Regions from separate parts of the Pseudomonas sp. E315 genome, predicted to be linked through region 1. Evidence: riboswitches for the same ligand, from Rfam matches in the RefSeq annotation. Region 1 holds a riboswitch; each other region holds the start of a gene.
What was found. A riboswitch is a leader RNA that binds a small molecule or an ion and turns the genes downstream of it on or off. The one in region 1 is predicted to bind cobalamin.
Positions count from the first base shown of each region.

Region 2: linked by a shared signal. The riboswitch ahead of ACZRJQ_RS03210 (ABC transporter substrate-binding protein) and the one ahead of cobO (cob(I)yrinic acid a,c-diamide adenosyltransferase) in region 1 are both predicted to bind cobalamin.
Region 3: linked by a shared signal. The riboswitch ahead of cobW (cobalamin biosynthesis protein CobW) and the one ahead of cobO (cob(I)yrinic acid a,c-diamide adenosyltransferase) in region 1 are both predicted to bind cobalamin.
Region 4: linked by a shared signal. The riboswitch ahead of ACZRJQ_RS03055 (CbtB domain-containing protein) and the one ahead of cobO (cob(I)yrinic acid a,c-diamide adenosyltransferase) in region 1 are both predicted to bind cobalamin.

Region 1 covers NZ_JBUZPJ010000003.1:62,812-68,808, forward strand. Annotated here, with positions in the region: gene ACZRJQ_RS05685 (cobyric acid synthase) at 1-245, opposite strand, end outside; gene cobD (threonine-phosphate decarboxylase CobD) at 242-1,234, opposite strand; gene cbiB (adenosylcobinamide-phosphate synthase CbiB) at 1,227-2,135, opposite strand; gene bluB (5,6-dimethylbenzimidazole synthase) at 2,132-2,782, opposite strand; gene ACZRJQ_RS05705 (cobyrinate a,c-diamide synthase) at 2,779-4,092, opposite strand; gene cobO (cob(I)yrinic acid a,c-diamide adenosyltransferase) at 4,103-4,714, opposite strand; cobalamin riboswitch at 4,796-5,038, opposite strand; gene ACZRJQ_RS05715 (PQQ-dependent sugar dehydrogenase) at 5,164-5,997, shown strand, end outside.
Region 2 covers NZ_JBUZPJ010000001.1:694,572-700,568, forward strand. Annotated here, with positions in the region: gene ACZRJQ_RS03200 (ABC transporter ATP-binding protein) at 1-8, opposite strand, end outside; gene ACZRJQ_RS03205 (FecCD family ABC transporter permease) at 5-1,009, opposite strand; gene ACZRJQ_RS03210 (ABC transporter substrate-binding protein) at 1,018-2,031, opposite strand; cobalamin riboswitch at 2,171-2,364, opposite strand; gene ACZRJQ_RS03215 (acetyltransferase domain-containing protein) at 2,399-3,562, opposite strand; gene ACZRJQ_RS03220 (amidohydrolase) at 3,692-5,017, opposite strand; gene ACZRJQ_RS03225 (AraC family transcriptional regulator) at 5,263-5,997, shown strand, end outside.
Region 3 covers NZ_JBUZPJ010000012.1:150,648-156,644, reverse strand. Annotated here, with positions in the region: gene ACZRJQ_RS17110 (OprD family porin) at 1-703, shown strand, start outside; gene cobF (precorrin-6A synthase (deacetylating)) at 777-1,541, shown strand; gene ACZRJQ_RS17100 (glycoside hydrolase family 5 protein) at 1,538-2,674, opposite strand; gene ACZRJQ_RS17095 (glycosyltransferase) at 2,866-4,158, opposite strand; cobalamin riboswitch at 4,245-4,445, shown strand; gene cobW (cobalamin biosynthesis protein CobW) at 4,540-5,610, shown strand; gene cobN (cobaltochelatase subunit CobN) at 5,614-5,997, shown strand, end outside.
Region 4 covers NZ_JBUZPJ010000001.1:654,493-660,489, forward strand. Annotated here, with positions in the region: gene ACZRJQ_RS03030 (fatty acid cis/trans isomerase) at 1-1,494, shown strand, start outside; gene nfuA (Fe-S biogenesis protein NfuA) at 1,606-2,190, shown strand; gene cobM (precorrin-4 C(11)-methyltransferase) at 2,310-3,056, opposite strand; gene ACZRJQ_RS03045 (cobalamin biosynthesis protein) at 3,121-3,546, opposite strand; gene ACZRJQ_RS03050 (CbtA family protein) at 3,543-4,244, opposite strand; gene ACZRJQ_RS03055 (CbtB domain-containing protein) at 4,257-4,445, opposite strand; cobalamin riboswitch at 4,544-4,757, opposite strand; gene ACZRJQ_RS03060 (response regulator) at 4,810-5,178, opposite strand; gene ACZRJQ_RS03065 (response regulator) at 5,436-5,997, shown strand, end outside.

The DNA of each region.
Region 1 (5,997 bases):
CTGTTGGGCTTGAGCAACACCGGGTTCATGTCAGTGTGCGGCGCTAAACCGGCGGCCTGTGCCTGTACCGCTTGAGCACGACCAATCTCGCCGCCTTCAGCCGTTACCGCGCTGTTGAGCGCCATATTTTGCGGCTTGAAGGGCACCACGCGCACACCTTGGCGGGTCAGCCAACGGCACAACGCCGTGACCAACGTACTTTTACCAGCATCGGACGTCGTGCCCTGCACCATCAACGTGCTCATGGGGTTTCCTTGGCGTAAGTCATCAGCGCCTGCTCCAGCCTCAGCCAATCGGCCTCGTGGCCGGGCAGGCCAAAACGTACGCTGCTGTTATGGGCAAACAAGCGCAGTAAAATCCCGCGTTGCGCCATGAATTCGTAAAGGCGCTCGGCATTTGGTGTGATCAACCACTGAAACAGCGCGCAGCCGCCCAGCGGGGCCAAGCCGTACAAAACCAATAACGCAACCAAACGCTCGCTGGCACGCTCACTGCGCTCACGCTGACGAGCCTGCGCTTCGATGTCACGTAAACACGCCTGCCCCACGATGCGGGTTGGCCCACTGACAGCCCACGGCCCGACCTGCTCGGCAAGCAACTTGAGTAGCCTGGATTCGGCCAGCACAAACCCTAGCCGAACGCCAGCCAGCCCAAAAAACTTGCCAAAAGAGCGCAGCACAATCAAACCCGTGCGGGTGCTGTATGCGGCCAAACTCAATGCTGGGGTGTTGTCCATAAAGGCTTCATCCACCACCAACCAGCCGCCGCGTTGCGCCAAACGCGCGTGCCACTCCAGCAGTTGCTCAGGAGCCAAACTCAGGCCCGTGGGGTTATTGGGGTTGACCACCACCAGCACGTCCAGGTTGTCGAGGTAGAAATCCACCTCTTGCTCCATCACTTCGCGCACGATGTGGCCGTTACGCCGCCAGGCTTGCGCATGTTCGGCATAGCACGGCGACAACACGCCGACCTTGCCACTGCGGCGCAGACGCGGAATTAACTGAATTGCGCACTGTGAACCCGGCACTGGCAACGCATTGGGCGCGCCGTAGTAGGCGCAGGCTGCTTGCTCAAGGCCATCATCGGTTTCAGGCAAGCGTGCCCATGCACGCTCAGGAATGTCCGGGACTGCAAAAGGCCAAGGCGCCAGCCCACTGGACAGATCCAGCCAGTGCGGCTCGGCAATCCCGTACTGCAAAGCTGCCTGACGTAAACGTCCGCCGTGCTCAAGCATAGAACTCACTCCCGACACACAGGATCAACAACCACAGCCACACGCCACGTTGTACCAATTGCCAACCGCGATCTATGGCCTCTGCATCGGCAGGCACGCCCTCGCCCAACTGTGGGCGCTCATGCAATTCGCCGTGATAGATCGCTGCACCACCCAACTCGACGCCCAGCGCACCCGCGCCTGCAGCCATCACCGGGCCAGCATTGGGGCTGTCCCATAGCGGCGCTTGTTTGCGCCAGCACTGCATCGCCAGCCGGGTTTTACCCAGCAGTGCGTAGGTCAGCGCCACCAAACGCGCCGGAATGTAGTTCATCACGTCGTCAATTCGCGCTGCGGCCCAGCCAAAACGCTCAAAGCGTTCATTGCGATAACCCCACATCGCGTCCAGCGTATTACTCAAACGATAGAGCACCACGCCCGGCGCACCGGCGACGGCAAACCAGAACAAGGTCGCAAACACAGCGTCGCTGCCGTTTTCCAGGACAGATTCGGTGGCCGCACGCGCCACTTCGGTGGCGTCCAGCTCGCTGGTTTGGCGGCTGACCAAATAGCCCACCCGCGTGCGCGCCTCCTCCAGATCATTGGCACGCAGGGCCTGCGCCACGGGTTGTACGTGCTCACCCAAACTGCGCATCCCCAACGCGCAATACAGCGCCACAATGTCCACCAACCAACCGATATAAGGCAGCCAAGACAACGCCGTGGCCAGCAGTGTCAGCGGCAACACCGCCAATACCCACGCGGTTACGCCATGACTGCGCCAGCCACGCCCGCCTGAATTGAAACGCTGCTCGATACGATCTGCCATACGGCCGAACGCAACCAGCGGATGCCAGCGCTTGGGCTCGCCGAGCAGCGCGTCTAACGCCACCCCGGCAACGCACAACAACGCCACACTCATGGACTCACTCCCCAATAATTCTCGTACACCAACTCACTCAGCGGGCGCGCTTGCGCCCACCCTTGCATCACCAACATCGGCGCCGGATAAAACGCCTCAACAGGCCCCAGGCACAGCACTGCCAGTGGCTTGGCCCCTGCGGGTAAGCCCAGCAAGTCGGCCAGTGCCTGTGGCTCAAACAACGACACCCAGCCCATGCCCAGTCCCTCGACACGAGCGGCCAGCCACAGGTTTTGAATAGCGCAAGACAACGACGCCATGTCCATTTCAGGCAGGGTTCGCCTACCAAAAATGTGCTTTTCGCGGTCATCCATCAACGCAGCCACCAGCACCTCGGCGCAGTCGTTGATGCCTTCGACCTTGAGCGTCATAAATTGATCAGAACGCTCGCCCAATGCCTGGGCTGTGCGCACGCGCTCCTCTTCGACCAAGGCTTGAATCTTGCCGCGCAATTCACGATCGGTGATGCGAATGAAGCGCCACGGCTGCATCAACCCCACACTGGGAGCCTGATGCGCAGCTTCAAGCAGTCGCGCCAAGAGCTCGGGCGCGACCGTGCCGCCGTTGAAGTGCCGCATATCACGGCGCTCAGCAATGGCCCGATAAACAGCGGCCCGTTCTTCAGGGCTAAAGGCGTTGTCGCTCATGACACCGTCACAGCGCACGGCGCAAATAAGGCCGCAATGGCCTGAGGGTTGGACGGGAAGTAGAAATGCACATAAGACGCGGTGAGCCTCCCTTCACGGTATACCGCTTCGGCGCCACGCCCACCATTGGGGCTCAGGCCACGCGCGATGGGCTGCAACTGCGTGCTAGTCAGCGAGTGATGATAGGTGTGACCGCGCAACCTGCCTTCGGGCATGTCCACCGCTTGCAACGCCAAGGCCGCCAAGCGCTTTTGCATGGTCGCCTCGCCCGCCAACAAACCCACCAGCTCGGCGCGCTGCCCTTCAACATCGGTCAACGCATCGAGCAGATAAAGCATCCCGCCGCACTCGGCCAACAGCGGCTTACCCGCGAGGTGATGAGCACGAATGGCCTCCAGCATCGCGGTGTTATGCGACAGCGCAACGTGGTGCAACTCCGGGTAGCCACCCGGCAAATACAGGCTGTCAGCCTCGGGCAATTGTGTATCGCGAATGGGAGAGAAAAACACTAACTCGGCGCCCATTTCACGCAGCAATGCCAGACTTGCGCCGTAGGTAAACGCAAACGCTTCATCGCGAGCCACAGCAATGCGCACGCCTGCCAAGAGCGGTTTTACGTCTACCGGGGCAGGCGCCGCAAACTCAACGGGCGGTGGCAGCGCTACCTCACAGGTGCTGGCCAAGGCATTGGCCGCCGCATCGAGACGCGCATCCAGGTCATTGAGCTCACTGGCCTGCACCAAACCCAAATGACGACTTGGCAACTCAATCCCGGTTTCACGGGACAAGGCGCCGTACCAGCGCAGGCCTTCGGTCAAGCTGCCCTCGAGCAGTTGAGCATGGCGCACCGTGCCGACGCGATTGGCCAGCACGCCCGCAAATGGCAGATCTGGCTGATAACGCGCCAAGCCCAATGCCAAAGCGCCAAAGGTCTGCGCCATTGCAGTGCCGTCAATCACGCCCAATACCGGCACGCCAAAATGACGCGCCAAATCGGCGCTCGACGGGGTGCCATCAAATAACCCCATCACCCCTTCGATCAAAATCAAGTCCGCTTGGGCAGCGGCCTCCCACAGCAGACGGCGGCTTTCATCGGCGCCCACCATCCACAAATCCACCTGATACACCGGCGCACCGCTGGCGCGCTCAAGAATCATGGGGTCGAGAAAATCCGGGCCACATTTAAACACCCGCACCTTGCGCCCTTGATTGCGGTGCAATCGGGCCAAGGCTGCGGTAACAGTGGTCTTGCCCTGACCGGAAGCCGGTGCGGCGATCAAAACCGCCGGGCAATGACGCGACTCTCTCATGCTTTAACACTCACAATTCGATGCCTTTTTGGGCTTTAATTCCGGCCTGAAACGCGTGCTTGACCACGTTCATTTCGGTCACGGTATCGGCCAGATCAATCATTTCGGGTTTAGCGCCACGGCCTGTCACCAACACGTGCTGCATCGGCGGGCGGGCTTGCAGGTCACTCAGCACTTGCTCAAGGTCGAGGTAGCCGTGCTTGAGCGCGATATTCAGCTCATCGAGCACCACCAACCCAATAGAGGGGTCGCACAGCATCTCGCGGGACACTTCCCATGCTGCTTGGGCCGCAGCGATATCGCGCTGGCGGTCCTGAGTTTCCCACGTAAAACCTTCGCCCATGACGTGATAGCGAACTTGTTCTGGGAAGCGACGGAAGAAGATTTCTTCGCCCGTGCTGTTGCGCCCCTTAATGAACTGCACAACGCCGCACTGCATGCCGTGCCCCATCGCACGGGCCAACATGCCAAACGCCGAGCTGCTTTTACCTTTACCGTTGCCGGTCAATACCAGGAGCAAGCCGCACTCGTTAGGTGAGCTGGCAATGCGCTCGTCCATAACGGCTTTTTTGCGCAGCATGCGCGCTTGATGTCGTTCGTCACGTTCAGGGGATTCGTTCATGGCAGCTCTCCGTTGGGGCTCGATGATGCAAACGGGAGGCGGGGGACATTTATAGACAACAGCACACCCTCGCCCGCCGCGAAGTGTTGGATGGATCAGGCCGGTCTCCGGGCTCATGAACGAGCGACCCCCTTACGGAGCAGCCCTGACCACGCGCCTTCCCGTGCAGTAACACAGTGGCACTTGGCGTGGTTTTTATTCATTTACCGTTGCGGGGGCAGCGCCGGGATCAAGCGGTTGTGTGGGTCAAACGCGCCCTCACCGGCTTCCCTGTTTCACCCTGTCGACCTTTGGCCACAGAGCACCTGAAACAAGCGGCGAAGGTTAGAGGGTTGGGGGTGGAGCGTCAATTAAAGCTGGCACTGATCGAGGTCATTCACTGGCAACGTCTGAACCTTTGAGCAACTACGCTCCTCTATCACTGACAAGACCTATTCATGGAGATACACATGCTCAAGCGCCAGCACGTTGTTGTCATCGTCCTTGCGGCAGGGTTAGCCGCCTGCGGTGAAAGCTCGACCCTGCAAGTGAGCGACGGCACCGGGCCATCCCCCAAGCTGCCCGAACCCAACAAAACGGTGATCCCTACAGTCAATATCGCTCCCGCCATTGGCTGGGCCGCGGGCGCCACACCGATTGCAGCCCAAGGCACACAGGTGACAGCGTTCGCTGAAAACCTTGATCACCCTCGCTGGCTATACGTACTACCCAATGGCGATGTGTTGGTGGCTGAAACCAACGCGCCACCCAAGCCTGATGACAGCAAAGGGATTCGCGGCTGGGTCATGGAAAAAGTCATGGGCAAGGCTGGCGCCGGCGTGCCCAGCGCCAATCGCATCACCTTGTTGCGCGACGCCAACCACGATGGCGTCGTTGAAACCCGCACAGTGTTTATCGACAACCTCAACTCGCCGTTCGGCATGGCTTTGGTGGGCAACGACTTATACGTGGCGGACTCCGACAAACTGCTGCGCTTCCCCTATCAGGCCGGGGCGAACTCGATCAGCGCCCAACCCACCAAGGTGGTCGATTTGCCGGGCGGCCCACTCAACCATCACTGGACCAAAAACGTCATCGCCAGCCCTGACGGCAAAAAGCTTTATGTCACGGTCGGCTCCAACAGCAACGTGGGCGAAAACGGCATGGATCAGGAGCAAGGCCGCGCTGCGATCTGGGAAGTCGACCCGGCGACCGGCAGCCATCGCATTTTCGCTTCTGGCCTGCGCAACCCGAACGGCATGGCCTGGGAGCCCCAAACCGGCAAATTATGGACCGCCGTCAAC
Region 2 (5,997 bases), on a different contig from region 1:
GCTGTCATCGAGCGCTTCTCCGGCTGATCAGGATCAACGCAAAAACGGGCGCACCCACTAACGCAGTCACCACGCCAACGGGTATCACCTGACCTTTGATCAAGGTGCGCGAGAGGATGTCCGCAATAATCAGAAAAAGCGCGCCGCCCAAGGCACTGGCTGGCAACAGGCGCGCATGACCAGTGCCCAGTAATAATCGGGCCGCATGGGGGATCACCAGCCCGACAAAACCGATAGAGCCGACGATCGACACCATCACTGCGGTTACCAGCGCTGCACAGCTGATGAGCACAAACTGCACTCGGCGCACCGGGATACCGAGTGACGCCGCTGAATCGGCACCAAAAGTAAACGCATCCAGTGCCCGCCGATGCCACAGGCACACCGCCAAACCGGCCAATGTAACGGGGATTGCCAGCCCTACCGAAGGCCAGCGCACACCACTGAGGTTACCCAGCAGCCAAAACATGATCCCGCGGGCCTGTTCGGAACTGGCCGACTTGGTGATCAAAAATGCAGTGATCGCGTTGAATAACTGCGAGCCAGCAATGCCCGCCAGAATGATCTGACCCGTGCCGCTGGCTGGCCCACTGATGCGGGCCAACAGCAACACTAAAGCGAAGGCGGCGACAGCACCGAAAAAGGCCCCGACCGACAGCGAAATGGCGCCGGCCCCCAGCCCCAGCAACGCCACCAAAACGGCACCCGTCGAAGCCCCGGCAGAAATACCCAACAGGTATGGGTCCGCCAACGGATTACGCAGCAAGGCCTGCAAAATCACGCCACATGTGGCCAGCCCTGCACCGCAGGCGGCTGCCACCAAGGCCCGAGTCAGGCGGTAGTTCCAGACGATGCCTTCGTCGATAGGGTCCAGCACATGCCCGGCGGCCCATAGTTTATTGGCCAGCACCTGTAACACCACGCCGGGTTTAATCGGCGTTTCACCAATGGCAACGCCCGCCAGCACCGCCAACAGCAACGCGATACAGGCCAGCAGTGTGAGCATCAACCGTGATGTCATTTTGGCTGTTCGTAGTGATTGATGGCGGTGGCCAAGGTTTCAAAACCTTCGAACATCCGCAAGCTGGCCTGCATGGCATCAGCATCGAGAATGATGATGCGGTTGTTTTTAACCGCATCCATGTTGCGGGTCACGGGGTCAGTGCGCAGGAATTCGAGCTTTTTCTCGTAGTCATCCGCCGGGAAGCGACGGCGATCCATGCGTGCGATTACCAAGAATGTCGGGTTGGCTTTGGCCAGTGTTTCCCAGCCCACGGTTGGCCATTCTTCATCGGACTGCACGACGTTGCGCACACCAAGGGTGTTGAGCATAAAGTCGGCAATGCCCTTACGCCCTGCGACATAGGGGTCGATATCCAGGTCAGCGCTGGAGAACCAAAATAGGGCGCTGGTGTGCGTCAGGTCTTTACCCTTGAGCGAGGCAATGGATTGTTCAAGACGGGCTTTAAGCTGCGCATTTAGCTGTTGGCCGCGGGCCTGCACGTCAAAAATCTCTGCAAGCTGGCTAATGCTTTTGTAAATGCTGTCAATACTGAACGGCTGCAAACGGGTGCCATCAGCGCCCACTAGATTGTCTTTGCCTTCACAGTCGGAAGGCATCAGGTAAGTCGGGATTTTCAGCTCATGAAACTGCTCGCGCGTGCCCACCACACCTTGCGGGCCGACCATCCACTCCAGCTGTACAGCCACCAGCTCAGGCCGCTTACCAATCACGGCTTCAAAACTGGGATCGTTATCGGCGAGACGTTCTACCTTGTCGTTTTGCGCCTTGTATTGGGCCGACACATTGTTGAACCACAGAGAGGTGCCAACCAGCTTGTCACCCAAACCCAGGGCATACAGCATTTCAGTCCCGGCCTGGCCAATGGTCACGGCGCGAGCGGGCGCGTGCTCAAAGGTCAACGGGGCACCGCAGTTTTCGAGGGTCAGTGGGTAGTGAGTCGGGGCTGCATGAGCCAAGGCAGACAAGCCCAGACCGGTGACAAGGGTGACGATGCGGGTCAGCAACATGATGCAATTTCCTTTTGATCGTACACAGCGGGTGTACGGTCTGGAAACACATCATTGAGCACTGCGATCAATACAGTACAGGCCCGCCACCTGAGTGACGCGCACAGCAAAGATGCCTTCCCGGACACCCCGCCGGTTAGTTTGTTTGTATCGGCCGGCAGGTCTCCTGACTGATGCGTCGGCGCCTGGCTCCAGCCTTCCCGGGGGTGAACCCAGTGGCGTTGAGGAGCAAGCTCGGCATCTACAGTTGCGGGGGCAGTTCCGTTTGGTGCTCAGTGAGCGCCTCGGATTCCCTTTTAATCCCGTTTGGGGACCGGCGGCGGCATGTTAGTCGAAATACGCCAGCCCGAGGAGAAGAATGTCCGGGTCACAAGTATTTAAGCCACGATATATCCCGACGACGAGCTTTTAACGCAGCGAACCAGCGCACCGGCAGGTAAAGCGCAACAGCCAGTACAACGGCGGTTAGCCACACGGCGCCCATGCTGTCGAAACCAAAGTGGCTGACCTGATTCAAGCCAAACATCGCCACGCTCGCCAGATACAGCACTTTGAGTGCATACAGGTGCACCAAGTAGAAGAACATCGGCGCGGCACCAAAAATGGCTAATGTGCTGATCCATTGGCGCTGTTGAACGCGCTCAAAAACCAGTAACAACAGCAGGCCAACGCCCAAGGTCAACGCCAAAAACAGCAGCGAAGGCGGGTACTTGGTGATGTTGAAAAAGCTCATCAAGGTGTGTGTAACGGTGTCATGTTCCACCCACGGCGCCTCGCCATATCCGTTGAGTAAACGCAGTGCCACAAACCCCATCAATGCGCCGATGCCTGCACGTAACACATTGCGTTGGCGCATAGCGCCAGACGCTGCGCGGGCGAACCACGGCCCAATGCAATAACCGAGTGCTATCACGCCGATCCACGGCAATACCGGGTACGAGGTGCGTAAACGCAGGCTGTTGCCGAATTCGATCCAGCCACGATCATGCAAAATGGCCCACGGCACATGCATCGCCGAATCAACAGGAAAGTGCAGCGTATCTAGCAGGTTGTGCCCCGCGATGATGGCAATGGCGAGTACCAAAAGCACTGCTCGCGGTAACCAGACCAATGCAGCCAGGGCGATCATGCTCACGCCAATAGCCCAGATCACTTGCAGATAAACCACGCTGGGCGGGAATTGTGACGTCCAGGCGAAGTTGACCAACGTGAACTCCAGAACCACTAAAAACAGGCCACGTTTGAACAGGAACGTCGAGACATCACGCGTGCCTTGATATTTTTCGCCATACAGATAAGCAGACAACCCCGTGAGCAGCACGAACACAGGGGCGCAAAGGTGGGCAAGGACACGGCTGAAAAACAGAACAGGTTCAGTGCTGTCTATGGCCATTGGGTCGCTTACCTGACGATGCAAAAAGAACGTCTCGCGAGCGTGGTCCAGCAGCATCAACAAAATCACCAAGCCCCGCAGGGCATCGATGGATAGCAGGCGCTGGCTTGAGGGGGAGGGTGCAATAGCGGATGTCATTGAGGGATCACAGGCTAGAAGGCGCTTAGGTTTGGTTACTTTATAACATCATTGCTGGCTCTGTCATCCCTCTGCGAAACATTCTCAATCAACAGTTCAGTGTTGAGTGGGGCGTGGACCGCTAATCAATCAAGGCTTGCGGGGGTAGTTCATAACGAATTGAACATGTGCTTTGACCCCAGTGGCCAGCGTGGCGTCGTCGACGGAGAAGTACGGGCTGTGGTTGTTCGGTACTTTGCTCATGTCCTCGCCTGCAGGCGTGGCGCCGAGAAACACAAATAAACCCGGCACTTTTTGGGCGTAATACGAAAAGTCTTCACTGGGTGACAGCGAGGCCGGCAGTTGTTCTACCTTACCCGGTGCGGCGAGTTCCAGAGCCGGGATCATGGCTTGGGTCAGGCTCGGGTCATTGGTGGTGACAGGGGCAACGTTTGCCACAACCAGTTTGGCTTCAGTCCCATAAGCGCTGGAGATGCCTTGCACCAGTGGTGGCATGTCCTTGAGTAGGGTGTCGCGGATTGCCACGCTGTTACTGCGAATGGTGCCCGTCATTTCCACTGTTTCAGGAATAATGTTCGCCGCCGAACCGCCATTAACGGTGCCGACACTGATCACGCCCATGCCTTGACTCAAATCGGCGCGGCGGCTAACCAGCGTTTGCAAACCACCAATCACTGCTGCGCTGGCGACCACTGGGTCGGCCCCGCTCCAAGGCGCAGAACCGTGGGTTTGCTGACCCTTTAACGTGATGCGAAACGCATCGCTGCTGTTGAGCACGGTGCCAGCCTTGTAATACAGATGACCGGTTGGGTAGCCCGCCATCACATGCACCCCAAAAATTGCTTCGACTTTGGGCGAGTTAAGAGCGCCGTCACGGATCATCGCTTGTGCGCCGATCAAGGTGTCGGTCTGGAAGTCATCAACATCGGCCGCGCCTTCTTCCGCGGGCTGGAACAAAAACACCACAGTCCCGGCGACTTGCTCCCGGTGTTTGGCGAGCACCTTGGCGGCGCCCAGCAACATGGCGGTGTGTGTGTCATGACCGCAGGCGTGCATGACAGGGACGGTTTTACCCAAGCGAATGCCGGTGGCCTGACTGGCAAAGGGCAGGCCGGTCATTTCTTTTATTGGCAGTGCGTCCATGTCGGCGCGCAGGGCAACTACCGGGCCGGGGAGACCGCCTTTGAGTACGCCGACTACGCCGGTTTTACCCACTTGAGTGCGTACATCGATGCCCATGCCCTTGAGCTGTTCGGCCACCAGTGCGGCGGTTTTAAACTCCAGGTTACCCAGCTCAGGGTGCTGGTGGATGGTATGCCGTAGATCGATAACGTCCTGGTTAACCGCCGCGACTTCCGTGTCGACCCAGCTCAAATTTGCAGCATGGGTGGTGGTGATCGTCAGTGCGCCAAACAACGCAAGCGACAAAGAGGTTGGACGTAAACGAATAAACATTGAGAGTTCTTACCGTGGTCTTTGGGCCGAGCAGGGTAAGTCGCAACGTGTGAAGGAACCAAGGCAAGTGTCCGATAATCGCACAGATTAGTTCTTTGCGACCTACACAGGAGGGCTGACCATTGGGCTGATACTGTTCGATTATCGATCACTGGCTGAGTGTGTAATTGATATGCCCGTGAGCGGGAGCGTAGGCTGGCAATGTGACAAACAAAATAATTAAAAATTAATTGAGTGCCTTGATGATGGAAAGCCACCTGCTGAGTGAACGCAGCCGTGTATTTCAACTCGCGGACCCCCATGCCGTATCGGACTATGTGAATCAGCACGTCGGTCAACATTGCATCGGTCTGTCACGCACGACCCGTCCGCAGGCCAGCCTCAATCATCGTAAGTTTGCCGAGCTTGATCTGTGCCGCATCAGCTACGGCGGTAGCGTCAGAGTGACGTCGCCTGCACTGGAGAACATCTTTCATCTACAGGTGTTGTTGCGTGGTAACTGCCTGTGGCGTGGGCCTGATCGAGAGCACCATCTGGTGCCGGGCGAGTTGCTGTTAATCAACCCCGATGATCCGGTCGACCTGACGTACTCGCACGATTGCGAAAAATTCATTCTTAAGCTCCCGGTCTCAGTGCTCGAAACCGTGTGCGACGAACAACGCTGGAAGCGCCCGTCTGGTGGGGTGCGGTTTTTGCGCAATCACTATCAATTGAGCGAGCTGGAAGGGTTTCTCAACCTGCTTGGGATGGTGTGCCTGGAGTCTGAAGCCTGCGACCCGCTGCTGCGGGTGCAGGAGCACTACACCCAGATCGTCGGCAGCAAGCTGTTGACACTGCTCAAGACCAACATCACCCGCGAGTGCCTGGCTTCACCAGACGCAAACATTGAGCGCATCTTTGACTACATCGAGCGCAATCTGAAGCAGGACCTGAGTGCCGATGATCTGGCCACGCAGGCGCGCATGAGTCAGCGCTCGCTG
Region 3 (5,997 bases), on a different contig from region 1:
TCTGCGCCTCAACTGCAAAAACAAGCGTTATGCCTGCGACATCACGTCCGACCACTTCAACATGTACGGTTTGGACTACAAGGTTAACGAGCACTTGACCGCGCAGTACCACTACTCAGAACTCGAAGACATCTATCGCCAGCAATTTGTGGGGCTGCTGGCGTCTCACCCGGTAGGCCCGGGCGTGCTGTCGGCAGACGTGCGCTTGCTCAAAAGTGAGGATGCAGGCTCGGCCAAGGCCTCTAACATCGACAACCGTGCGTTGGGCGGGATGCTGACTTACTCGCTGGGCGGGCATAAATTCGGTGCAGGCTGGCAGCGCATGAACGGCGATACCTCCATGCCGTACCTCGATGGCAGTAACCCGTATTTGGTCAACTATGTGCAGGTAAACGACTTCGCCAACGCTCAAGAGCGTTCGTGGCAGCTGCGTTATGACTATGACTTCAAGGCGATTGGCATTAACGGCCTGTCGTTCTTGACCCGCTACGTCAATGGCGATCACATCAAAGTGGTGGGCAGCACAGAAGAAGGCAAAGAGTGGGAGCGCGACAGCGAGCTTAAATACATCGTGCAAAGCGGTACGTTCAAGGACGTCAGCCTGCGCTTTCGTAATGCCACCTATCGCACCAACTACTCGAAGTTTGCCCGCGATGTTGATGAAACCCGTCTGATCGTCAGTTACAACCTGTCGATCTGGTAAAGCCAACGCGCAGTTCAGCGTTTTGTCGTGTGACAGGGCCTAAACTCCCTGTCAGCCCCTGAGGATAAACACGATGAAAACACTGTTACTGATCGGCATTGGCGCAGGTGACCCCGAGCACTTGACTGTGCAGGCGATCAACGCGATGAACCGCGCCTCGGTGTTCTTTGTGCTGGACAAGGGCCAGCCCACTGAAGACCTGGTGCGGTTACGCCTTGAAATGTGTAAGCGTTACATCCGTGAGCCCAAATACCGGGTGGTACAAGCCTGCGACCCGCTGCGTGATAGCGCTTCACCGTCTTACACCCAAGGGGTTGAGAACTGGCACGAGCAGCGCGCAGAGCTGTTTGCCCATCTGATCGACAACGAAATGGCCGACGGTGAGTGCGGCGCTTTTTTGTTGTGGGGGGAGCCTGGGTTATATGACAGCACCTTGCGCATTCTTGATCGGGTGCAGGCCAATGGCTGTTCAGGTTTCGACTATCAGGTAATACCCGGTATCAGCAGTGCGCAGGCACTGGCGGCAAGGCATCGAATACCACTCAATGGCATTGGGCAGCCCATTCGCATCACCACAGGGCGACGTCTGGTGGCAGATGATTTGGACAATGTTGTCGTGATGCTCGACGCACAGTGTGCGTTTCAGGCATTCGTTGGTGAAGATCTCGATATTTACTGGGGCGCGTACATCGGCACTGAGGACGAGATTTTGATCGCAGGCAAATTGGCTGATGTGTGTGAGCAGATCAAGCTCGCACGCCAAGCGGCCCGTCAACGTAAAGGCTGGATCATGGACACGTATTTGCTGCGTCGACGTTTGGTGCCGTCTGCGGGTTAAGGCTGGTTTGGCTGAGTTTTATCGGCGGCCAGCCGTGCGCGAATGGGTTCAAACGCAGGTGTGGCTGTGCGGGGCAGTGGGTCGGGTTGCTGGCGCTCAATGGCCTGCCAATAGGCCCAAGGAACTTTGGCCGTGCCTAGCTCATAGTCCATGCCATCCCAGCTGTCTTCTCGAAAACTGTAAAAAGCCCAGTGAACTTGTGCCTTATCCAGCGTGCTCAGCACATCTTCAAGGTATTGCTGGCAACCCGCTAACCTGCGCATGCAGCCGAACTCACCCACCACTAAGCGATTGCGCGCAAGTTGTTGTCTGTTAGCCCATTGCAAGGGCTGTTGAAGGTAAGACGCCACTTGAGCCTTGTTCCATAAACGCTCTTGGCCTGCAAACGGCACCATGCCGGGGTAGCGATAAGGCTTTGCGCGTTTCATGTTGGGTGCGCTGGTCGCGGCATAGGGCTCGTACATATGCACGCTGTACAGCACCTTTGAATCATTGAGTCGCTTTGGCCAGTACTCAAACGCATCTGCCGCGCCATACCAGCCAGCATCCACCATGATCGGTGTGTTTGGGTCGACTTCACGAATGGCTTTAATCAACTGGTTATAAAAAGCCGGCAAGTCGCGGGCTGTTTGTGCGTGCTGGGCGTACCAGGCCTGCATGGCTTGTGCTGTGGCGTGTTCTGCCAATTGGCCTTGGCGCTCGGGGGCGGGCTCATTGATGAGGTTGTAAGCCGCTACGGCTGGATGATTTTTAAGCTCTGAGGCCAGATCTTGCCAAAACTGCGCGGCTTGCTCCCAGTAGGCTTTGTCTTGCCATAACCGATCATCAAACCGATTGTTGTTGTTTTGCGCCCAGCGCATGCCAGGCAGAGACAGAGGTGTAATGACCACCTTGAGCCCAGCAGCGTGCGCTCGGTCTAGTGTGGCGTTGAGTGTGGCTAAATCAGCGGGCATCAGTCCCGTGTAGCGATCAGCACTGCCCAGCAGAAAGTCCCGTTGCTGCGGCTGCCATTTGTCATACGACAAGCGCACCCATGTGGCGCCGTAACCTTTCAACGCCTTGAAGTAGCCCAGTGTCGGCGGCAGTCGATTAAAGCTGTTGCCCCCGTACTGCGGGCTGTCCCAGAAGCGAATGGGCACGCCCGCTAATGCGTCACAGACCAACAGCAGAAAAAAACACGTACAGGCCAGTAAGGTTTTGAGCATGTCATGCGTCCTGTGGAGCAGGGCCTTAAGTGGCCACACGATTCCAGAGGACGAACTTAATCGAACGGCAGCGGTACGGCTGTCAGCCACTTCCGAAATTTAAGGGTTGATGCTGGACATTAAACGTTACGGTTTTTCGCTTCGATCCACTGCGACATGTACTGCGTACTTTTGTGCTGGTGATGGCGCAGCATGGCGCCAGTGAAGTTGTTGCGCCGATGGTGCTCAAGTTCGGCGCGACAGGCTTCGATTCGCTCTATCAGCGCAGGGCCGTGTTGGCTTTGCAGGTAGCGCGCAGTGAGGAGGGCTTGCCCGTGCTGCTGAGCTTGATGCCACGCCTGCGAGTTTTGATACAACTGAACAGCGGCCGCCGCAATGGCACTGGCACTTTGCTCAATGGCACCGGCCCACGGCAGGTCGCCGTGCATGCCTTCGGCGCCAACAGGCGTGGTCACGTTCGGTGTGCCGCAGAGCATGGCGTCGGCAATTTTGCCTTTAATGCCCGCGCCAAAGCGCAACGGCGCCATGCAGACCCGAGCATTGCTCATCACGGCCAGCGCATCTTCAGCCCAGTTCAGCACATGAAAGCCTTGTGCCGGGTTGTGCAACGCCGTGGCTTTTGGCGGGGTGTAGGCACCATAGATATGCAGTTGTGCGCCGGGCAGTTGTTGACGAATCAATGGCCAGATATGGGTTTTCATCCACAACACCGCGTCCCAGTTAGGGGCGTGGCGAAAGTTACCGATGCTTAAAAAATGCTGGCGCTGCTCGTAGGGCACGAATGTGTCAGGCACGCGATCCACCATCAGGGGGCACCAGTGCAGCAGCGATTTTGGTACGTGGAACTGCTCAACCAACAAGTCGATTTCGTATTCAGAAATCATTAAGTTCAAATCACTGCGATAAATAGCCGCGATTTCCCGCTGCGCCAGATCGGTGCCAGCCATCTGTTCAAAGGTTTCGCGTGGGGCCGGGGCGAACAGGCTGCTGAAGTCGTCCTGTTCAGCGGTGTGTTTGAGCCGGGCTTTAAGTTGCTGCTGGCGAGCATCGCGCAGGCTTTGCAAGTCAGAAGTTTCCAAGATGCGCAGAGCGTGTGGGCAGTGCTTTTCGACGCGCCAGCCGAACTGCTCTTCCATCATGAAGCGGTCGAATAACACCACGTCCGGGGCCAGTTCACTGATAAAGGTGTCAAAACTGCTGTTATTAAGCTCAATGGTGACTTCATCAATGCCCAGTGAGGCCAAGTCGGCCTTGTGCTCGCCGATGCCAGCAGGGCTGCTGAAGGTGATCTGCCAGCCTTGCTGCAAAAAACTCTCGATGATTTGCATCATGTGCCCACCCGCCGCCGATGAGCGTGGCTCGGGCCACACGTAACCAATGATCAGAACGCGGGTTGGGCGAGGGGACGACATGGGGAGTTCCTTGGGACGTACTAAAAAGGCGGCAATTAAAGCACACACACCTGCACGCCTGACATTGACCTGCTACAACGCACTGCGTAGCCTTGCGCGTTCGAGGTTCTTCGCAACGCGAAGCTAAGAAGGGAACGCGGTATGCCGCGGCTGCCCCCGCAACTGTAAACGGTTCAATTGCCCTGCAATGCCACTGCCCATTCGGCGGGAAGGCGCCGGGCAGGGCTCAGCTTTTAGCTGACGCCCAGGCCGTAAGCCAGGAGACCTGCCTCGTAACAGATTTTTACTTCAACCGGGCGGGGTGATCCGGTGGCGAGATCTCGCGCGCGAATGCCTGCGACAGTCGTCCCGTATGCCCGCCGCTTTGCCAAAGGGCATCCGATGAAAACACTGGCCAAAATCCCCGTCACTATCGTTACCGGCTTTCTCGGTTCGGGCAAAACCACCCTGCTGCGCCACATGCTGGACAACGCACAGGGCCGTCGCATTGCGGTCATCGTCAACGAGTTCGGCGAGCTGGGCATTGACGGCGAGATTCTCAAACAGTGTTCCATCGGCTGCACCGAAGAAGAAGCCAATGGTCGCGTCTATGAGCTGGCCAATGGCTGCTTGTGCTGCACCGTTCAGGAAGAATTCTTCCCGGTGATGCGTGAACTGGTTGCGCGCCGTGGCGATATCGACCACATCCTGATCGAAACCTCGGGTCTGGCCCTGCCAAAGCCGCTGGTTCAAGCGTTCCAGTGGCCAGAAATCCGCAGCGCATGCACTGTAGACGCAGTGATTACAGTGGTCGACAGCCCGGCTGTGGCCGCAGGCACCTTTGCAGCATTCCCGGATCAAGTGGATGCCCAGCGCAAACTTGACCCAAATCTGGATCATGAGTCGCCTCTGCATGAGTTGTTCGCTGATCAACTGTCCAGCGCTGACCTGGTCATTCTGAACAAGGCCGATCTGATCAGCCCTGATGATCTGGCCAAGGTACGTGCCGAAGTGGCCGAAGAGCTGCCGCCTGCGGTGAAAGTTATCGAGGCCAGCAGCGGTCGTTTGCCGCTGGACGTATTGCTGGGCCTGGGTGCCAGTTCTGAAGAACACATCGACAGCCGTCACAGCCACCACGACCATCACCACGATGGCGATGATGACCACGACGATCACGACCATGATGCGTTTGATTCGATTTCCATTGAGCTGCCTGAGGCGCAAGAGCAGCTATTGATGGACGCGTTGACTCAACTGGTGGTCAAGCACGGCATTCTGCGGGTCAAAGGCTTTGCTGCCATCCCGGGTAAACCGATGCGGTTGCTGATTCAAGGTGTGGGCACGCGTTTCGACAAGCACTTTGACCGCGCGTGGCGCGCAGAAGAGCCCCGCACCACGCGTTTGGTGCTGATCGGTCAGGATCTGGATGCGGCGCTGCTTGAGTCCACTCTGCGCACCGCGTTGAGCGCCTAAACCATGCACTTGCTCAGGACCCAGCCCGGTGGCTTTGTATCGGACGACAACATAGCCGACTTAGGCCAAACCCCCGCTGAGCTGGTGATCCTGTGCAGTGGTGATTCAAGCCTGGCACTGCTGGCTGAAGCAGCGCAGCAGTTGCCTGAAGATTATCCAAGCCTGCGTCTGGCCAACCCGATGCAGGTGCAAAACCATGCCTCGGTCGATTTGTATGTCGATCAGGTGTTGCAGCACGCCAAAGTGATTCTGTTGTCGTTGCACGGCGGCATTGGCTATTGGCGTTACGGCATTGAGCGTTTGGTGCAATTGGCAGAGCGCGGCGTGACGTTGATTCTGGTGCCCGGCGATGATCGCCCCGACCCGGAACTCAGCGCGCTGAGCACA
Region 4 (5,997 bases), on a different contig from region 1:
AATGACGACCCTGGCACTGGGTTTTACTACCGCTTGATGCCCGTGCAAGGCGTGATTGTGCACAAAACCCACATCACTTACCCGATGGGCGCACGTAAGCTGGCGCGAGTTAAACAGCTGTTTTACAGCGGTGATTGGCATGCGGCCAAGCTGCCCGGTTATGGGCCACGGGGGCGGGCTAACCCGTTTGAAACTTTTGAAGCTATCCCGGCTGTCGCGCGCTACCAATTCATGCTCGATAACGCCGAGTACTTTGTGCGCACCTTTATTCGAGGCCCGGTTTGCCGAGGGCAAATTGCGACGGACGTGATCCGCGATAATTTCTGGGCGGTGTTCCAGGAGCCTGCGCGCGATCGTTATGTCGTTGATGCCGCTTATCGAGGTGAAGCCACGCCGCTGCTGGCGATGCCGGGGCAAATTGATGATGTGGGCAGCATCATTACCCTTTGGCATTCGTACCGCGACAAACGTAATGACTATGAGCAATTGCGTCAGCAAGCCTATGCCGAAATGCCACCGCCGAGCTGGTCGACCCTGTGGGCGGGCAATGACAACGCGTTGCTGACCATCTTCCGGCACTTTGACAGTGCCAGCGTGACCAAAGGGTTGATCGGCGATGTGCCGCAAACGCTGTGGCTGTTCGACTATCCGTTGCTTGAGCGCACGTACTATCAGTTGGCGGTTAACTTCGATGTATTCGGTAATGTGTCGCATCAAGCGCAAACCCGTTTGTATTTCGATTTGATCCGTAATGGCGCCGAGGTTAACTTTTTGCGTTTGATGCCTGCCAATTCACGGGCGAGCATTCTCAGCGATTGGTATCAAAACAGCGGCAAGCTGAAGATGTGGATGGACTACCAGAAAATCGACACTGACACCCCGACCGGCATGAAGCTTGACCTGTCGGACCCTAAGCGGGACTTCGCACTCAAGCTGATTGAGCGCACTGGCACCCTGAATGCGCGGCCTGATCCGATAAATCGCTGCACCGGCGCTTATTGTTCGCGACCTAATGTGGCTCAGGCGTTTCAGTACGCCGAACAGTCGCTCAGTCGTTTAACTTCACGCCCGGCGGCGGGGCTGGCAGTGATTAATCAACTGCCTGAAGCAACCATGCTGCGCATCGAGGATGCCAACGGTAAGCGCGAGGTTTACAGCTTGTTGCGCAACCGCGCGCACACCAACGTGGCCTTCATGCTGGGTGAGGAATATCGCCTGCAACCTGGCCTGGATACGTTGACTCTGTATCCAGGAGTGCTCAGCAGCTACCCCAATTTTATGTTCAATATTGCGGCGGGCGAGGTGGAGGCTTTTGTCGAGGCGATGGAGCAATGCAAGGACCAAGAGGCTTTTGACGCCATCGTTGAGCGTTGGGGGATACGCCGAAGCCACCCGCAGTTTTGGCAGTACTTTCACGACTTGGGCGAGTACATCAACGAGACTGACCCGGTTGAGGCTGGGGTGCTGGATATGAACCGCTACGAGAACCTGTAGTCGGCCCGATTGTTTTACTGCGTGGGGTGCAGCTTTCCTGACAAAAATACTAGGACTTTGTCAGGCGCGCCGATTGGCGTAAACTGCGCCCCATGTCTGCGAGGAGATTCCATGAGCGCCATAACGATTACCGACGCCGCCCACGATTACCTGGCTGATCTGCTGTCCAAGCAGAACACCCCGGGCATCGGCATCCGCGTCTTTATCACCCAGCCGGGCACCCAGTATGCTGAAACCTGCATTGCGTACTGCAAACCCAATGAAGTGAAACCTGAAGATACAGCCATCGGCCTTAAAAGCTTCACGGCCTGGATCGATTCGTTCAGCGAAGCGTTTCTTGAAGATGCGGTCGTGGACTACGCCACTGATCGCATGGGTGGCCAATTGACCATCAAGGCGCCCAACGCCAAAGTGCCAATGGTCAATGCTGATAGCCCGATTAACGAGCGCATCAACTACTACCTGCAAACCGAGATCAACCCCGGTTTGGCGAGTCACGGCGGTCAGGTCAGCCTGATTGAAGTGGTTGAAGACGGAATTGCCGTCCTCAAGTTCGGTGGTGGTTGCCAAGGCTGTGGTCAGGCAGACGTTACCCTGCGTGAAGGCATTGAACGTACCTTGCTTGAGCGTGTGCCAGAGCTCAAAGGTGTGCGTGACGTGACCGACCACTCGCAGAAAGAAAACGCCTACTACTGAGCCATCAGTAACAGGGTGTTCGCTGCTAGCATGAAGAAAAACGGTGCCCCGTGAGCACCGTTTTTTTATGGCTGTGAATCGCCAAACGCCACAAAACTTTGTGGGGGCGAGGGATGTGATCAGGGCCGATAAAGGTGCGCATGCCCCGCACGGTACAGCGATGACGCGCAGAAACTGTCATTGGCCAACACCCGGCCTACCAGAATCAGCGCTGTGCGCTTGAAACCCTTTGCCTGAACCTTCTCGGCAATGTCTGCCAGTGTGCCGGTCACCCAATCTTGATCGGGCCAGCTGGCGCGATGGATGACGGCAATCGGGCAGTCGCTGCCGTAATGCGGGGTCAATTCGCCGACGATGCTCTTAAGGTTTTTTACCCCGAGGTGAATTGCCATTGTCGCTTTGTGCTGCGCCAAACTGGCTAACTCTTCACCCGCAGGCATCGAGGTCTTTTCGGCATAGCGGGTCAAAATCACGGTTTGTGAAATATCAGGCAGGGTCAACTCTGCGCCCAACAAGGCTGCACAGGCGGCCGTGGCAGTGACGCCCGGAACAATCTCGAATGCAATATCCAGCTCACGCAAACAACGGATTTGTTCGCCAATCGCTCCATACAGGCTTGGGTCGCCTGAGTGAACGCGAGCAACGTCTTGGCCCTTGGCGTTGGCACTTTTGATCAGCTCGATGATTTGCTCAAGGTGCAACTCGGCACTGTTGACCACCTGCTGGGCCTGATGACCTTCCAGCACGGCCGTGGGAACCAATGAACCGGCGTAGATAATCACTGGGCAGGTGCGAATCAAACGCTGGCCTTTGACGGTAATCAGCTCTGGATCGCCGGGGCCGGCACCAATGAAATAAACAGTCATGGGAGTCTCTTGAAAGGGGCGAAATAGAGCTGCTCTTGAACAACGCTCATAGTGAGGCGGCGGATTATCGCGCTTTTTGCTCAGTGCAGGCCAATGCAAACGTTGCCATCGGCGTGCTTTGGCGTGTGATCAATAGCCTCGCCGGCGCGCCGCCCAGGCGCTCGGCCAAGGCTAATGCGGTGCTTTCTGCAATGCCCCAACACCCCGTTTGCTCGAATACCCGCTCAGACCGTTGGCTCAAGCGTGATACGAAAGGGGCAAGCTGTTGGGCACTGAACACTTCAAACGCAAGATTGAGTTGTTCGGCCAATTGCGTCAGCCCCGGCTCGTCGGCTTTGCGATCAAGGCTGGCCATCGCCGAGAGTTCACTTATCGCGATCCCGGCGTGGCTCAATGAATGCTCGATCAGCGCCAACACGTCATCGACACTGCAACCTTGTCGACAGCCCAGGCCAATCACCAGTATTGGCGCTGTACTGTCAGGTTTCATGCCGAGTAGTTACTTGCAGGTTTGCGGCTAAACAACCAAGCGCTAATAGCGCCCAAGGCCAACCAGAACGCAAGGTTGGTCAGTTGTGAGGCTATTTTGAACTGAGTTTCCAGCGCTTCGGGGGCCAGGCTTGAGTGCTCCAGTGGCTGTGGTGCGCCCATGATGTGTGGAATGACCAGAATAACCACGCCCAGTATTTTCAACGCCCAATGCTTGCCCAACACCACCAGTGCAATCGCCACGGCGGTAGAGGCAGCCGTGGTCACCCACCAGATCTGGCGTTGTAACAAGTCGGCAGCCGCTGTGCCGGGTAGTTCAGGCGGCAAGCCGAGGGTCGGCGCCAAACAAAAAGTGACGTAACCCGCCAAGCCCCAGAGCAGGCCTTGTGACGTGCGGGTGGGGGCGCGCAGGGTATAAAACCCCGCCAGCATCAGGGCAAAGCCAACCGCTACTACTAAGTTGCCACCAGTGGTCGAGAGCACGCGCTGCCAGCCATCTTCAGGCTCCCAAGCTTCGGCGTCATGGCTGTGGCCTGGGACGGCTGTCGCGTCGTGCTCATGCGCGTGGGCGCCAGCCGGGGTTTCATAGGTTTCGGCCTGGAGAATCAGGGGGGCGACCCAAAGGCTTTGCAACAAGGTCAACAGCAAGGCTGCCAGCAAACCCGCAAAGCCTGCCGTTTGAGCAATTCGCTTAATCATGGACGTGAGATCTCAATGGCACGGGAAGGCGGAGCTGTGACGGGTGTCGTGTGCGGCGTTATGAACCGCTTCGATGTGCGAAAAACCCGCAAAGTAGACGAGAAAAGCGCCCAGCACGGCAGCACTGACGGCGGCAACAATGCGTTGGCTTTGGGTTGATGCGGCCGTAGCGGTATGGGTTTGACGGGTGCTGATTGACATGGCGCTTCCCTCTGATCAAGCAGCGGGCAATTCAGAGCGCAAGAAAACCCCACGAACGAAGCTCGCAGGGTTCAACAGCGCCCGCCCACCGCGGGTTTGTTTTTCGACGTAATCAGGCCGGTCTCCGGGCTTGCGAGGGGCTCAAGTGACTTGAGCCTCAAAACATCACCTTCCCATGCAGCGCACAGTGGCTTTGATGTTTCTCTCGCTTACCGTTGCGGGGGCAGCGCCGGACTAGTCAGGACGATTAACGCCTGACGCACCGGTTTCCCGTTTCACCCTGTGAAGGGCACCTGATACAAGATGTGTAGGAGAGCACGACTGATAAAGGGTCGTCAATTGCGCTGCTCTGGTTTGAATGAGTCTATGCCGCTACCGACAAGATGTTTTTGACCTTGTCGCGCAACTGATCAATTGAAAAAGGTTTGCCGATCACTTGCATGTTGTGGCCCAGTTCGAGGTTTTCTGCATAGCCGCTGGCAAACAGAATGGGCAGCAGCGGTCGTAACTCACGCGCTTTCTCTGCCAGTTCGCGTCCATTCATGCCGGGCAAGCCGACATCGGTCATCAGCAAGTCAATGGCGCTGCTGATATCGGCTAACAGCGGTATAGCCGTTTCACTGCCATCAGCTTCCAGCACCTTGAACTCCAACTCTTCCAGGACATCGACGATCAGCATACGAACAATGGCATCGTCTTCAACGACAAGGATGGTGGAGGGTGTTGCAGGCATAGTGGTTATCCCGAAAAAATTTAAGCGCGGGTGGGGGCCAGTCATTCGCTGACTTCTTTTATCAGTAAACGATAGACCCAAACTAGTTCCCGCAGTCATGCAAAAAAGCGACGTAAAAGAGGTGCAAGCGTAACCCTAGCTGGCCTCGATCGGAATTTTTGCGTACGAAATTGTACGTATGAAAGTAAGAAAATAGAATTTTTACTCGGTAATACGGCAAACTCTGCGCTTTTGATGACTGTCATGAGCCCGCAAACATGAAATCACCTGCATCGGTTGATGAGCAAAGCTTCCGCAAATTGCTAAGTCGCAACGTTGGCCTGCCCTTGGGCGTAGGTGTGCTCAGTGCTGTGTTGTTTGTGGCGATGATCAGTTATCTGCTGTCAGTGATCCAGTGGGTGGAGCACACCGACCGGGTAATTAACAACGCTAACGAAGCGGTAAAGCTGTCGGTTGACCTTGAAACGGGTATGCGGGGTTTCCTGATCACAGGCGACGAGCATTTTTTAGACCCGTATGAAGTGGCCAAGCCGCAAATTCTAGGGCAGTTGCGCAGCTTGCAAGGGTTAGTCAGCGACAACCCGCAGCAGATCGACCGTCTCAAACGCCTTGAGGCCTTGCAGGAAGACTGGAGCGCGTATGCCCAGTCGATGATTGATATGCGTCGTCTAGACGGCGACTACCGAGCTGCGGTGCAGGCCGGTCGCGGTAAGCGCCTGACCGATGAGATACGCAAAGAGTTCGATGACTTCATCTCTATGGAGCAGCAGCTGCGGGTTAATCGCAATGAAGAGGTCAGCCGCACGACGGTCATCTGCG